3 regions of the Priestia sp. AB genome follow, and region 2 is predicted to be linked to each of the others. Evidence: predicted binding sites of a transcription regulator. Region 2 holds the regulator's gene; each other region holds the start of a gene.

Region 1 (5,265 bases), on a different contig from region 2:
ATAGGATTATCTTCAGATGAAGTGACAAAAGCTATTTTGCTGGTAGCTTTTCCTGGGTCTGCTGTAGCTGCGATGATTGCTTTGCGGTTTGAAAGCTTGGAAAACGAAACCGCATCTGCTTTTGTCATTAGTGCTATTTTATCGTTGATTACGCTGCCGCTTCTTATTTCTTGGCTTATGTAAATAAAAAAACGAAAGAGGAGAATTCCTCTTTCGTTTTAAGACGGATTAATAAGCTAATGCAAATAATCCTTTGATATGAGATAAGTAACGAACGTTACTTGCTTCTTTCATAAGTGATGCTGGTAAACCTTTTAATTGCGTTTTGTTTCCGCCGATTGTACCAATTGCATCTTTGCGTCCAAGACTTCCTAGTGTACCAGAGAAGACAGGAACGAATGATTCCATTGCTCCGCCGCGAATAGCAACTGCTAAGTTCACGCCTACAACTTCACCCATTTGCCAAGCTAATTGAGCAGTAGGTGGGTAAGGGCGACCTTCTGGACCCATTACAACCGCTGAGTCACCAGCAAGGAATACATCTTTATGAGATGTAGATTGTAAGAATTCATTTACAAGTGCACGACCGCGGTTTACTTCAATACCTGAGTTAGCAACTACAGAGTTACCTTGAACTCCGCCAGTCCATACCATTGTTTTTGTTTCAATTTTGCTGCCGTCTTTAAGTTCAACAGTTGTAGCATCCATTTTTGTTACAGGTGTACCAGTAACAAATGTCACGCCACGTTTTGTTAAGCTTGATTGAGCGCGCTCTACTAATTCAGCAGGGAAGCCTGGAAGAACTGTAGGAGCTGCTTCTACACAGTATAGAGAAATTTCTTTTGGATCAACACCGTGTTTTAGACATAGGCTTGGCATTAAGTCAGCGTATTCACCAACAAGTTCGATACCTGTTAATCCACCGCCGCCAACTACGATTGTACCGTCAGCTTTATTTTTTGTTTTGCTGTATTCAGCGATACAAGCTTCTACGTGTGCACGTAAACGGTTTGCATCATTTACTGATTTAAGAACGAAGCTGTGCTCTTCTAAACCAGGGATACCGAAGTAAGCAGTTTCACTACCTAAAGCTGTAACAAGGTAGTCGTAGCTTAATTTTGTACCATCTTCAAGAGATACTTCACGTTGATCTGGTGAGATTTCTTTTACCGTTGCAATTTTTAAATCAACGTTGTAGTTTTTAAGTAATTTATCAAGTGGTAAAGCTACCGCTTGTTCAGAAACGCCGCCTACAGCTAGACGGTGTAATTCTGTAATGATTTGGTGAGTAGCAAAACGGTTCACTACTGTAATTTTTGCTTCATCCGCACTTAGGTGTTGGCGAGCTGTCATGGCAGTTAATAAACCACCGTAACCGCCGCCTAAAATTAAAATATGTTTTGACATAGTCGATCCTCCGTCCACACTTTTTAATGAAAATTATTTTTGTTTTTCGTTTGTAATGTCTAAATACGCTTGTGCAAAGCGGAATAGTTTTTGAGCTTGTGGATCTTTAAGCATGCGTAATAAACCGAATAAACCGATTGAATTAGAAGCATTTGCTTCTGCACGATCGTTTGCTTCGATTGCAGTAGCTGCAAGACCTTTTACTGTTCCTTCTACCGGCTCGATAAATTCTTTTACTCCACCAAGTAGATCTTCTTTTAATACGTCGTCAGTTAATAATGATTGCGCAACGTCGTAAGTTTTTGTAAGCACCGTTACCATTTCGGATAATTTTGGTAAATTATCTACAAGAACAGTAAGAGCTTCTTGTACTTCAGGCTTTAACAATTGATCTAACACATCCGCTTGACCTTTGTTAACTGCCGCTTCTGTTTGTACAGCAGCATTTTCCTCTGCAGCTGATTTTTGAATAGTTGATTGAGACATGAAAAGTCCTCCTTTGCTGGATACTGTTGCATATGTAGTTCCTAGTTATCTGCTAGACTTTCAAACTACATTGTGAAGTTGTGAAATCTTGCACATAATTCTATTTTAATTTTAATACGAGATAAAATCAACTCATTTCGTTGAAAAAATAAGTGAAGAACCTCGTAACCCTTTGTTTAATAAAAGTTTATAAGAAATAAAGCGAATAATTGCCTAGGTAAATAAAATTAAAATAGGGAACTAACATGATTCCTATTCCTACGATAAAACAAATAACGTCATATTTCAACACATACGAACTTAATATTCTATAAGTATTAAAAAGATAGGGCGCATTTACTATTTAAAGAGTTTTCAAAAAATTACATTGACTTACTATAGTGTTCTACATATAATCATAATATAACATCTTATGTAAGGAGATATAACATGGTTATAGTGGATGAACTTTATCATAATGTGGTCATTACATTGCCTCAATTAAAATTAATTGAATTTATAATGAAGTTAAAAGAAGCTAAAGCACAAGAAATAGAAGATATAAAAACGAAAATTAGTAAATACGAAGAGAAGAAACGTGCTGAAGAAGCTTGGTATCAATCACTATCACCGTTTCGTAAATTTTTTACCGGGCGTCCTTTAAGTCAGCATCAAGCGGTCGAGTATATGGTATACGTAAAGGAACGCTTTAAAAAAATTGATCACCTTAAAGCACAAATGCGAGAACTTCATGAAGTTCTTGAATTAATAAAAGCGGAAAATGAAGAAACAAGTGAAATTACGCTTTCGCCTGCTATTGTACAAGAAATAAAACGATTAAAAAGCAGTGGAGGCGTTGGGATATGAGTGTTAATGAACTAAGTTTAGGGATAAATACAACATGGGTTGTATTAACAGCCGCGATGATTTTGTTAATGGAAGGCGGCTTTGCCTTGCTAGAGGCAGGTTTTGTCCGCTATAAAAATAGCGTGAATATTATTATGAAAGTATTCGCTGATATTACAATAGGAACGCTTTGTTTCTATTTAATTGGTTTTGGATTAATGTACGGTGATGATTTAGGTGGAGTCGTCGGTAAAAGCGGTTTTGCGCTCTCAGGTAATTTATCACACCTTGACATTCCAATTGGGCTTGAAACGTTTTGGTTGTTTCAATGTGCATTTGTTATTGCGGTCATTTCTATCGTTTCTGGAGCAGTGGCAGAACGAATTAATTTCCGTGCATACCTTTTATATGCGATTTTGATGACTACATTTATTTATCCTATAGCCGGCCACTGGATTTGGGGAGGCGGATGGATTAGTAAGTTAGGGATGCTTGATTTTGCCGGTTCGGCAGTGATCCATGCTCTTGGTGGTTTTTCAGCTTTAGCAGCTGCAATAATGATTGGACCGAGAAAAGGGAAGTTCACGAAAAATGGAATTAGTTCTGTTTCTCTTCCAAGCAATTTGCCGCTTGCATCAGTGGGTGCTTTTTTATTATGGTTTGGATGGTTCGGGTTTAATGCAGGAAGTACGCTAAGTGCCACTGACGTTAGAATTGGTCACATTGCTATTGTCACAATGTTATCAGCAGCAGCAGGCGGAGCAGCTACTTTATTTTATACTTTATTTCGCTACAACCGTTCAGATGCACCTTCTGTAATAAATGGATCGCTTGCTGGACTGGTTGGCATTACGGCCGGGTGCGCTTTTGTTAACACACCATCTGCTATTTTTATTGGAGCTGTATCTGGCTTATTAATGATGGCAGCTACAAACTGGCTCGAAGCACGTCAAATCGACGATCCTGTAGGAGCTTTTCCTGTACACGCTGCTTCGGGAATATGGGGCACGTTGGCTGTGGGCTTGTTTTCTACAGACGGCGGTGTGTTTACAGGAGGAGGCTGGACGTTACTTGGAGTTCAACTTCTTGGGTTAATCGCTCTATGCGCTTGGGGATTTGTTACGACGTGGATAGGGTTAAAGGTTATTTCCTTGGTGGTTCCGCTTCGATCTACGGAAGAAGAAGAAGAAGTGGGCTTAGATATCAGCTACCACGGTATCATGGCAGCACATCAAGCTCCTGAATTTATTGAATATGAAAACTACTATGCGGAAGTAAAAGAAAAAGCCTCAGATTCGTAATAAAAGGCCGCGCTTTATAACAAAAGGGCGGCCTTTTTATGTGGAAAAAATAGATTTAAAATACTTGGTTTAAATGATTGAAAAGTCAGAATATTTGTGTTATATTATAAAAAAGCCAAGGAGTTGATTTCTTATGAAAAAGAATTTACTTAATTCACCGCAAAAATCCAACGGAAAGGTGCTTGATGCATTATTCGCTGAGATGATTTTAGACAAGGCGATTGCAGAATTTCGTAAAGCACAGCTAAAAGAAGAAATCGACCGCACGCTATTGATGAAAAATAAAGAAGAGTTTTTAAAACTCTCATCAGAACTTAAACAAATTTCTTAATTACTTACTATACTTCACACACCATCTATTTTTAGGTGGTGTGTTTTATTTTTGAGACCTACTAAAAGGGAGTAATTAGTAATAATTATGAATATATTCCTATTTAAAACTTTATTTACATTAATTGTATTGACTTCTTTTATGGATTTTTTTAACATAAACAAGAATTAAAGAGGAGGGGTTTGATTGGGACATCTATTATTAGTAGATAGCTTGATTGCGGGTATTGTTTGCATTGTGTTAGGAATTTTATTTAGAGCTCATAAAACAAGCAAATTTTTGTATGGCATAGGGATTGTGTTTAGTCTTATTTTTGTCATCGGGACGGTCACTCATTCTCCATCTAATACAGAAACTTCATCAGTTACAGCTGAGAAAGTAGAAGAAAATCAAAAAGACAGTAAAGACACATCAGAACTTAAAGCTCTCGTTACTAAGGGAATGACAGATAAGGAATTTCAAAAAGAAAAAGAGAAAGCCGCTTTTCAACAGTCAGACTTAATTGCGTTAGATAACGGAGAAGTCGGATATGTGTTAAAAGCTGAAGACGGTTACGTTGTAGCTGATACGAATGGCGAAACCATTTCAAGCGTTGAAACGTTTAAAACGGCTGATGAAGTAGAACAGTATGAATTAAATGAAGTTAAAAAAGTACATAAAGATGTAAGGACAGTTGATGCTCATTATACGGCTTCAGATTTAGAAAGCTTAGAAGATTTTGATCAAAAAATTAATGAAGTGCTGAAGCGCGTTAATCTTACAAAAAAGGAGTTTAATGAACTAAAATTAAAGGATGTTAAAACATTAACTTCTCATGAAATAGAAGTAATGAAGGCTATACGTGACTCTGTTTCACCCCTTACAAAAGATACGCTGCTGCAAAAAACGATCCCTGCTAAAGATATTGAAAAGTAT
Region 2 (5,265 bases):
TTATTTTATCTCAAACTATTTTTGCAGATAAAATTATAGAAATGCAAAAGCAAGCAGAACAAATGCAGTTTATTTTTGGAGGCATGTTTTTATGAAGAATATCCCTTTAACACGAGGGTTTATTTATATTATTATGGGGATTTTATTCACCTACCTGGCTATTCAAAATGCTCAGGAAACCGTGTGGAATTTCCCCACGATCTTATTTGCACTCGTAGCCGCGTTCGATTTCAGATTTGCGGTGCGCATTTTTATCTTGCACTATAAAATTAAAAAGTTGCAGCAGCAATATAAAAATCAAGATGATTCATCTAAATAAAAAAACCACTGTTTCAGTGGTTTTTTTACATACTAACATCTTCTCTTTCTTGCTCTGCCCTTGCCTTTAACACTTTGCGATACGAAATGCGGGAAATAATGATGCTGATTTCATACAAAATTAAGAGCGGCACTGTCACCATCATGTGCGAGAGCAATTCCGGTGGTGTAATAAGTGCGGCAATAACTAGCAGTACGAAATAGGCATACTTTCGAATTTGAGATAAAAACATAGGCGTGATAATTCCTAATCGCGTCAAAAACATGACGACAACAGGAAGCTGAAACAACAGGCCAAAAGGCAGTGTGAGCTGCATTAAAAAAGAAAAGTATTCATTAATGCCAATCACTTGGTTTACATTCAGCTCATCAGAAACGCGCGTCATAAAATCGACGACAAATGGAAACAACACAAAATAAGAAAAAGAGACACCGCCGATAAAGAGAAAAATGGAAACAGGAATATATCCAAGCGTTACCTTACGCTCTTTTTCATATAAACCAGGACTAATAAATGCCCAAAGTTGATACAGTGCAACAGGAGCTGCAAGTACACAGCCGATAATAACAGCAAACTGCATATAAATCTTAACTGGATCTGTTAGCCTAAATGCATTCATCGTTAAATTTTTTGCCTCATCAGCATGCTGTAAATAGACAATAACCTTATCCGCTATAAAAAAGCCGCCAATTGTGGCAATGACAAAGAAAAATAAAACAATTAAAATGCGCTTTCGCAGCTCTCCTATATGATCATATATTGACATTTCTTGTTCGGTCATACTATGATCACCCTTTTACTCTTTGTCATCTACTTGACGCTGTTTATCTTTTTCACGATCTTCTGAGGCACCGCTAGCGGCATGCTTAAACTCTCTAAGCGTTTGCCCGACTGATCTTCCTAGCTCCGGTAACCGTTTCGGTCCAAAAATAAGCAGTGCTACAATCGCAATAATAATCCAACTGCCTGCTCCAATCCCCATATTCCCACTCTCCTTATTAATTTAGACTTAAGGAAATCGTAACACAGTCCATCTTATTCAACAGGATAATTTTTCAAAAAGTAGACAAGCGACTGTAATTCTACAGCCAGATCAATATGATGCAGTCGAATCTCATCCGGTACGTTTAAGCGTGCAGGAGTGAAGTTTAGAATCCCTTTAATTCCGCAACTCACTAAACGATCGGTAATTTGCTGAGCCACAGTGGCAGGAACGGTTAAAATCGCCACTGAGATATCATCACTCATATAATCTTCCAATTGGTCAAGGTGATAAACCGGCACGTCGCCTACTTTTGTACCGACTTTATCTTCTATCACATCAAAAGCGCACTCAATTTTGGTGTTATTATTTTTAATAAAATTATAATTTAAAAAGGCCGTTCCCAGATTCCCTACGCCAATCAGTGCTACTTTCGTTACTTCATCTTGGTCTAACGTTTTACGGAAAAATGTAAGTAAATAATTCACATTGTAGCCGTATCCCTTTTTCCCTAATGCTCCAAAGTAAGAAAAATCCCGGCGAATAGTAGCAGAATCAACTTTCACTGCCTCACTTAACTCCGCTGACGAAACACGCTGTTTACCAGAAGCATGCAAGTTTTTTAAAAAACGATAATAAAGCGGCAATCGTTTAGCCGTTGCTTGTGGTATTTTTAATTGTTCAGTGTTCACGTTGTACCCCCTCAGTTCATGTATGTCATTACTAACATTTTCAAGTCATATTGCATTACCTTTCACAAAGCCTCAACCGCCTTGAGGTAGCGCTTCCAATTCTCTCTCTTTTCTCTTGTTTTATATATACTCCGCTTCACACCCCGACGCCTTTTGTCTATCCAGGAATACTTAAAGTCGGTAGCTAGAACGAAGCAATTAGCCCTTCAAAGGATCCGTTTGTTAGTCATGACGGATTTTCTACATCCATCATATATAAGTTCAGAGATGCACTTATCTCTTATTTTAACATAGTATCCTGTATAAAATGTGCAGGTAAAATCATTTTATTTCATGAATCAAAACATTCGCTTCATCATTTGTTCTTGTCCCTCTACAAATTACAAACGCTTGTAGGAAGAACTTGTAGTTGAAAATATGTTAAAATACACTATGGATATACTACTAGAGGTGAAAAAATGATTATTCTACAATTGAACGGTATTACAAAATACTATGGGGCAGAACCCATTTTATCGAATATAAAGTTAGAAGTACAATCAAAAGACCGCATTGCCCTAGTGGGACGAAACGGTGCAGGTAAATCAACTTTATTAAAAATTATTGCTGAGCAGCTTTCTTATGACAGCGGAGAAATTATTAAACCTAAAGGTGTTTCCATTGATTATATGGGACAAGATACAGTTCTTGAGTCAACACTCTCCATATGGGAAGAAATGATGACAGTCTTTGCTCCATTAAAGAAGATGGAAAAAGAATTACGTACGCTTGAAACGAAGATGGGCGATCCAGACATTTTTAATGATTCAGTTCAATACGAAAAACTAACCAAAGAGTACGATCAGCTTCAAGTAACGTTCAAAGATTTAGGCGGCTATCAATATGAAGCGGATACACGATCTATTCTTCACGGTTTCCGTTTTTCAAACTTTGACTATAGCACCCCTATTTCCTCCTTGAGCGGTGGACAAAAAACGCGCTTGGCTCTTGCAAAACTGCTTTTAACAAAGCCAGACTTGCTTATTCTGGATGAGCCTACCAACCACTTAGATATTGAAACTTTAGCATGGCTGGAACAGTTTCTGCAAGGGTATGAAGGAGCTATTTTAATTGTTTCACACGATCGTTACTTCCTTGATAAAGTCGTAAATCAAGTGTATGAGGTCACACAAAAAACAACGGTCAAGTACACGGGCAATTACTCTAAATACCTTGTACAAAAAGCAGAGCGATATGAAAAAGAGTTGCGTCAGTACGAAAAGCAGCAAGATGAAGTCGCAAAACTGAATGATTTTATTCAGCGAAACATCGCCCGCGCATCGACTACAAAACGTGCGCAAAGCAGACGTAAGCAGCTCGATCGAATGGAGTTAATAAATCGACCTAACGAAGGCGAAAAATCAGCTAGTTTTTCGTTTGAAATTGAGCGTCAAAGCGGAAATGAAGTCTTAAATCTCGAAAACGTGTCTATCGGATATGATGAAAACAAATATGTCGTCCAAGAGGCAAACCTTCGGATTAAAAAAGGTGAAAGCCTTGCATTGGTTGGCCCTAATGGAGTTGGGAAATCTACGTTATTAAAAGGTATTGTGGATAAACTAAGCTTCAAGACTGGAACCATTTCTTTTGGCTCAAACGTAATGGTTGGTTATTACGACCAAGAGCAAGCTAATTTAACGTCTAATAAAACCGTTTTAAATGAGCTTTGGGATGACTACCCATCCAAACCTGAAAAAGAAATTCGTACAGCGCTTGGAAATTTTCTGTTTTCAGGTGATGATGTACTGAAAATCGTTTCGACGCTTAGCGGTGGTGAAAAAGCACGTTTGGCTCTTGCGAAGCTTATGCTTCAAAAAGCTAATTTCTTAATTTTGGATGAACCTACTAACCATCTTGATTTAGATAGCAAACAAGTACTCGAGAATGCATTAATTGATTACCCAGGGACTCTATTATTTGTTTCACATGACCGTTATTTTATTAATCGTATTGCAAACAAAATAGCAGAGCTATCTCCTGAAGGGGTAGAAGAATTTCTTGGAGATTATGACTATTATGTAGAAAAGAAAGCAGAAATAGAGGAAATCAAAGAATTAGAAAATATAAAAGCCAACGAAGAACGTACGGTAAAAGTAGATAAACAGTCCTATAAACAAGATAAAGAACAAAAGAAATTGATGAGGCAGCGAACGCGCCGAATTGAAGAAATTGAAACTGAAGTAAACAAATTAGAAGCCGCACAAGCGGAGAATGAAGAACTTCTTTGTGATCCTGAAATTTATCAAAACCACGAAGAAGTATCAAGATTAAACGGTGAAAATGAAAAAATTTCTTCACAGTTATCCACATTAATGGAAGAGTGGGAAGAATTACAGCTGCTTCTAGAAGAATAGCCTGTATTTTTTCGTATTTATTCACCCTATTTACTTGTTCGTGCCCTTTAGGACAAGCTTTATCCACTCTGTGAATAAATAGTGGATATCTGTCTGATTTTCATAATTAAAACTTGTTGATAACATGTCCGTGTACTGAGTGCACGGACTTTTCCACATAATTATCCACAGGAAATTCTAAATTTATTGAATATTGTTGATAAATTATTTTTACCCACAAAAAAGACGAATGAGAAATAAATCTCATTCGTCTCCTACTCTTCCAAGTCTAAACCGGGGTTTGCGTTTAATGACATATCTGAGCGTTTTCCTTGAGCAAATCGTACACTTGCCGCTGCTCCAATCATTGCGGCATTATCCGTGCATAGAGACAGCGGCGGGATAATAAGCTCAATGTTTGATAATGGTGCAAATGCCTCTTCTAGCGCTGCTCTAAGTCCTTTATTAGCAGCAACTCCTCCTGCTACTAACACTTGCTTAACGTTATATTCCTTTGCAGCTTTAACCGTTTTAGTTACTAACACATCAATAACACTCGCTTGAAAGCTAGCAGCAAGCGTTTGTGGAAGAATTTCTTCACCTTTTTGCTTCGCGTTGTGGACAGTGTTAATAACTGCTGATTTTAACCCACTGAAACTAAAATCATAGGATCCTTCTTCTAGCCAGGCACGCGGCAAATCAATTAATGGCTCTCCTTCATGTGCAAGGCGGTCAATATGCGGTCCGCCTGGATATGGAAGGTTTAACGTGCGGGCTACTTTATCGTAGGCTTCTCCTGCTGCATCATCTCTCGTTTCACCAATCACTTTAAACTGACCGTGACTTTCCATGTATACAAGCTCCGTATGCCCTCCAGATACAACTAGCGATAAAAGCGGG
Region 3 (5,265 bases), on a different contig from region 2:
CATAAAAACCAATATTCCATGTCCAAAACGCCCATTTACCAAGACGGTCATTTAATTTAAAGCCAAACATTTTTGGCCACCAATAGTACAAACCTGCAAAAAAGCCGAATACAACGCCTCCAATTAACACTGGGTGAAAGTGTGCAACTAAAAAGTAGCTATTATGATACTGATAGTCTGCGGGAGCTGCTGAAAGCATAACACCCGTTGCTCCTCCCACAACAAAACACGGGATAAAAGCAATTGTCCATAGCATTGGCTGCGTCATTTGAATACGGCCGCGGAACATCGTAAATAACCAGTTGAACACTTTAACACCCGTTGGAATTCCGATAGCCATCGTCGTAATAGCAAAAAACACATTCACATTAGCACCTGCACCCATCGTAAAGAAATGATGTACCCATGTGAAATACGATAGAACGCTAATAATCATCATTGAAAAAACCATAGACTTATAGCCAAATATCTTCTTTTGAGAAAACGTTGCAACGATTTCAGAAAAAATGCCGAATGCAGGAAGTACAACGATATACACTTCAGGATGTCCCCACATCCAAATTAAGTTAATGTACATCATCGGATTTCCTCCGCCGGTCATAGTAAATAAGTGTCCGTCAAAGAAGCGGTCAATAAACAATAAAGCAAGCGTTACGGTTAATACAGGAAACGCGAAAATGATAATAATACAGCTTGCTAGAACGGACCACGTGAATAGCGGCATATTCATAAGTTTCATGCCCGGCGCACGCATTTTTAAAATAGTCATAATAAAATTAATTCCAGAAGCCAAGCTGCCAATACCTGATATTTGAATACCCCAAATATAAAAATCTTGACCTGGTCCAGGACTGAACTGCATGCCAGAAAGCGGCGGATAACTCAACCATCCTGCATCTGGCGAGCCGCCGATTACAAACGACAAATCGAAAAGCATGGCGCCAAAGAAAAATAGCCAAAAGCTTACTGCGTTTAAAAAAGGATAGGCGACATCTCTTGCTCCAATTTGAAGCGGCACAACAATGTTAAAGAAAGCAAACATAAGCGGCATTGCCATAAATAGAATCATAATGGTTCCGTGCGTAGTAAAAATTTCGTTGTAATGATTAGAATCTAGAAAATGCCACTGAGGGAATGCTAGTTGCATACGCATTAATAATGCATCTACTCCGCCTCGAAACAGCATTAATAATGAAGAAAGCATATACATAATGCCAATTTTTTTATGATCCACCGTTGTGAGCCACTCACGCCATAGCCACTTCCATTTTTTAAGATAAGTAAGAACAAAAATAATACCGGCTAGTGTTAACAAAATGGCGACATCTGCTCCATAAATCATCGGTTCTCCTGTCACAAAAAAATGAGATGAAAAATCTTTTAAATTGTCTAACAACTTATTTTCCTCCTTCCTGGTGCTCGTGCTGTGCATGTACTTGTTCTTCAGAAGCCACATTCATAGTCTTCATGTCTTCATTTTTCATATGATGGTGCTGACTATAATATTGACCGCCGTTTTTAATGACGATATCTTGGAATAGGCCTTTAGGAATGGTAGAATACGATTTTTCCAAAGAAAGACCTTGTTTTGCGAGATTGTTATAATCAGATTTTGTTAAAGCTGGTGATGTTTCTTTCACTTGCTTTACCCATTGATTAAATTCTTTTGTCGATGTAGATTTAACTTTAAAGCTCATATGAGCGAATCCTTCACCTGTAAAATTAGCGCCTGAGCCAAAATATTCTCCCTTGTGATCAGCTTGCAGCCAAAGCCCCATTGCCATTCCCGGCATGGTATATAATTGTCCTCCCAGCTGGGGTACCCAAAAAGAATTCATAGGTGCATCTGACGTTAGCACGAATTGAACAGGCACATCTTTTGGAATTTCTACATAATTGACTGTCGCAATATCTTGATCCGGATATTGAAATAACCATTTCCAATCAAGAGACGTTACTTCAATCGTTAGCGGCTTTACATCTTTTTGCGGCGGATTTACTAAGTCATACGTTGTTCTGGCTGTAGCAAAACCTAAAATACCGATAATAATGATGGGGATGCCCCACCAAATAAATTCAAGAAGCTTACTATCGTCCCAGTCTGGCCAATACGGAGCCTTGTTTCCAGGCTTATCACGGTAGCGTAAAACGATATACACAAGCAGACCTAAAACAGGAATAACAACAATTGTGCATAAAATTATGGAAAAAATAATTAAATGGTATTCTTTTTGAGCTACCGCCCCCTGTGGATTTAAAATCAAATAACGGCTATCACAGCCTGCTAAAAAAATTGTAATGAATACGGAGAGAATGATTAACTTGCTAATATGCATTGATTTTTGCTTTCTCACCTAAGCTCAGGCTCCCTTCTTCTAAGTCTCTGTACATAATAATGGTATATAAACGTTCATATTAAAGATGCATCTCAACAGATCAAAAGACTAAAAACCTCCTAACATATTGAAGTTTGTCATGACATATTGCTTGCTTCTAAAAAATTATCATGTTGCATTGTTAAAGGGTGTGATATTTATCACACTTAAAGCGTTTTTTATCTATTTTGAATACCTTTACCATAATTTCGTCACATATTTGGGTAAATGTGGTGTGTAAGAGGAAGATCAGCATTGCCTTTTGACTAGCCTAATAAAAGCAAAAAACTCTTCCAGTTTTTATTAACTGGAAGAGTTTTTTCGTAAGTACTAGATGAAGTATTGAGCTTTAACATTTACTGATTTGCTTATTTGACCTGCTGAAACATCCAATCAATCATTTTTCGATTCTGATACGCGGGAACCCAGGAAGCATGCTCACACTTTAATTCTTTAGGATATTCCGTAATAGCGGATGCCCCCAGATTTTTTGTGAATTCATTGCACCGTTATTTATATTTACGATGAAACACTCCTCATAAAGAAAACTATATTTCTATTTTTAAAGAGGCTTATCACTATAGCAATATCCTTTAAAAAAGTTATCCACTTTCTTCATAAAGGTTACATATTAAAAACACCTAAAGATAGTTTAGGTGTTTTTGAAAGTTTTATATTCATCTTTCCTCTAAGCAAAAGCTCAATGGTTATATGGCCTTCTTACTCTTTGAAGCCTCTTGTTTTTTTCTCCACATATTTTCCATTTGTTCAAGAGTTCTACCTTTTGTTTCAGGAACAAATTTCCAAACGAATAAGGCAGAAAGTACACTCATTAAACCGTAGAAACCATATGTTAATCCTCCGCTATATTCCATCATCACAGGATACGTAGAGGAAATAAAATAGTTAGCCGCCCACTGAGCAGCTACGGCAATGGCTACAGCACGACCTCTAATTTTATTAGGAAAAATCTCTGAAATGAGCACCCAACAAATTGGTCCCCATGACATCATAAAGGAAGCTGTATAAATAATGATAAATACAAGCGTCCCTATACCAATGATGTTTGAAAAAGCCATGCTTGCTACACCAAACATTCCAATGGCCATTCCGATAGACCCTGTTATTAATAAAGGTTTTCTTCCCAAACGATCAACCGTCAAAATTGCAATTACTGTAAAAATAACGTTTACTAATCCCATAATAATGGTTTGCAGCATAGAAGAACCTTTAGCTGCTCCCATGCTTTCAAAAATACGCGGAGCATAATATAGAGCTACATTTATTCCTACAAACTGTTGAAATACAGAAAGCAGTATACCTACAACGATAACTAATTTTCCGTACGCCAATAATTTTTCAGATGAAACATTGGTAGAAATTGTTTGTTTAATATCTTCTAAAATTGATTTCGCTTCTGAAGATCCATTAATTTTGGTTAGTATGGCTAAAGCTTTTTGATCTTGATTCTGTATAGCTAAGTAGCGAGGCGTTTCAGGAACTAAAAACAAGAGTGCTGCAAAGAGTAAAGCTGGAATAGCTCCTGAAGCAAACATATATCTCCAACCTACATCATTAATCCATTCTAAGGTTTCCCCATTTGCAATACCCCAATTCACGAAGTAAACGACTAACATTCCAAAAATAATCATAAATTGATTGAACGATACCAATCTGCCGCGAATATCTGCCGGTGCAATTTCCCCTATATAGATGGGACAAATGGCTGATGCTAAGCCAACACCAATCCCACCTATAATGCGGTAGAAGTTAAAAGCTAGTAACAAAGAGAGTGTCGGTTCCCCTTTTGTGAAAAATAAAAACTCAGGATAAGAAGCGCCTAACGCTGAGACTATAAAAAGAATAGCTGCTAGTATAAGTGATTGTTTGCGTCCTAGTTTCGTCGCAAAATAACCAGATACCAACCCTCCAATAATACATCCTATTAAAGCACTTGATACAGTAACACCGTGTGCTAAGGATCCCAACCCTAAGCTGTCAATAAGATACACCTTTAATGATTCTTCAGCTCCAGATATTACAGCTGTATCATATCCAAACAGTAACCCTCCGATAGCGGCAACTAAGGTAATAGAAAAAATATATAATGAGTTTCGATTTTGTTTCATGCGTTGTTAAAAGCAGTTAGTTAAGGGTAACAGTAGAAGTTCTATTTCTAACTGAGTTCGCACTTATTTGAATGCGTTTTCAAATTCTTGGAACACAAAAGAAATTTTCGTCGTTTATTGGACTAACTGCTCTTATCCTCCCCTCTAACGTACGTATTTTTCTATCGAATCAAATCTTACTACAGCATTTTCTATACTTCCTTTTGTGTCAGGTATATCGATATACAACCATAATCAAATAATACAAGCTACTTTCATATGAGGCTCCTTTTTAAAGTAAGGTTGTATATTTTGTAATCTATTACTTCCCTTTAAATTCATCTAGCTTTTTACTTAGGTCGTGTGTTTGAAGATATACTTCTTTATATAATTCATAAAGCTGTTTATAGACTTGTACATGTTCTACGTTAGGATAATATGTTTTTGAAGACGTAATAAATACGTTTGCACACTCTTCCAATGAGTTGTACCAGCCACAGCCATAAGCTGCTAGCATGGCTGCTCCTAACGCTGGGCCTTGTTCAGTAGATAACTTTACGATTTTTGCATTAAAAACGTCTGCTTGAATTTGAAGCCAGTGATCGTTTTTTGCTCCCCCGCCGATTGATACAATAGACGTAATTTCCTTTCCGTTTTCTCGAAAAATTTCAATTGATTCATTTAATGAAAACGTAATCCCTTCAATAACTGCCCGCGTAAAGTCTCTCTTTTTATGAGAGGCATCCATCCCTATAAAACTTCCGCGAATCGTAGCATCTGCA

The links. Region 2 encodes Rex, which represses fermentation and respiration genes when NADH is low (regulators of the CRP and FNR family bind a similar motif). Its sites were predicted from a motif close to TTGTGAAATATTTCACAA; they were not measured.
Region 1: a site for Rex is predicted at 1,972-1,989, ahead of POF52_RS21115 (DUF1641 domain-containing protein). Genes of this name have one in related genera too.
Region 3: a site for Rex is predicted at 2,525-2,542, ahead of POF52_RS12685 (cytochrome c oxidase subunit II). Genes of this name have one in related genera too.

Annotation. Positions count from the first base shown of each region.
Region 1 is NZ_JAQMYN010000007.1:163,007-168,271, reverse strand. It holds gene POF52_RS21125 (AEC family transporter) at 1-183, shown strand, start outside; gene POF52_RS21120 (NAD(P)/FAD-dependent oxidoreductase) at 229-1,407, opposite strand; gene POF52_RS21115 (DUF1641 domain-containing protein) at 1,441-1,893, opposite strand; gene POF52_RS21110 (hypothetical protein) at 2,323-2,739, shown strand; gene POF52_RS21105 (ammonium transporter) at 2,736-4,019, shown strand; gene POF52_RS21100 (IDEAL domain-containing protein) at 4,153-4,350, shown strand; gene POF52_RS21095 (hypothetical protein) at 4,537-5,265, shown strand, end outside.
Region 2 is NZ_JAQMYN010000031.1:11,167-16,431, forward strand. It holds gene POF52_RS30150 (CPBP family intramembrane glutamic endopeptidase) at 1-95, shown strand, start outside; gene POF52_RS30155 (YdiK family protein) at 92-319, shown strand; gene tatC (twin-arginine translocase subunit TatC) at 345-1,100, opposite strand; gene tatA (twin-arginine translocase TatA/TatE family subunit) at 1,116-1,301, opposite strand; gene POF52_RS30170 (redox-sensing transcriptional repressor Rex) at 1,355-1,993, opposite strand; gene POF52_RS30175 (ABC-F family ATP-binding cassette domain-containing protein) at 2,452-4,386, shown strand; gene tsaD (tRNA (adenosine(37)-N6)-threonylcarbamoyltransferase complex transferase subunit TsaD) at 4,641-5,265, opposite strand, start outside.
Region 3 is NZ_JAQMYN010000003.1:595,015-600,279, forward strand. It holds gene POF52_RS12680 (cbb3-type cytochrome c oxidase subunit I) at 1-1,396, opposite strand, end outside; gene POF52_RS12685 (cytochrome c oxidase subunit II) at 1,398-2,336, opposite strand; gene xylE (D-xylose transporter XylE) at 3,083-4,504, opposite strand; gene xylB (xylulokinase) at 4,806-5,265, opposite strand, start outside.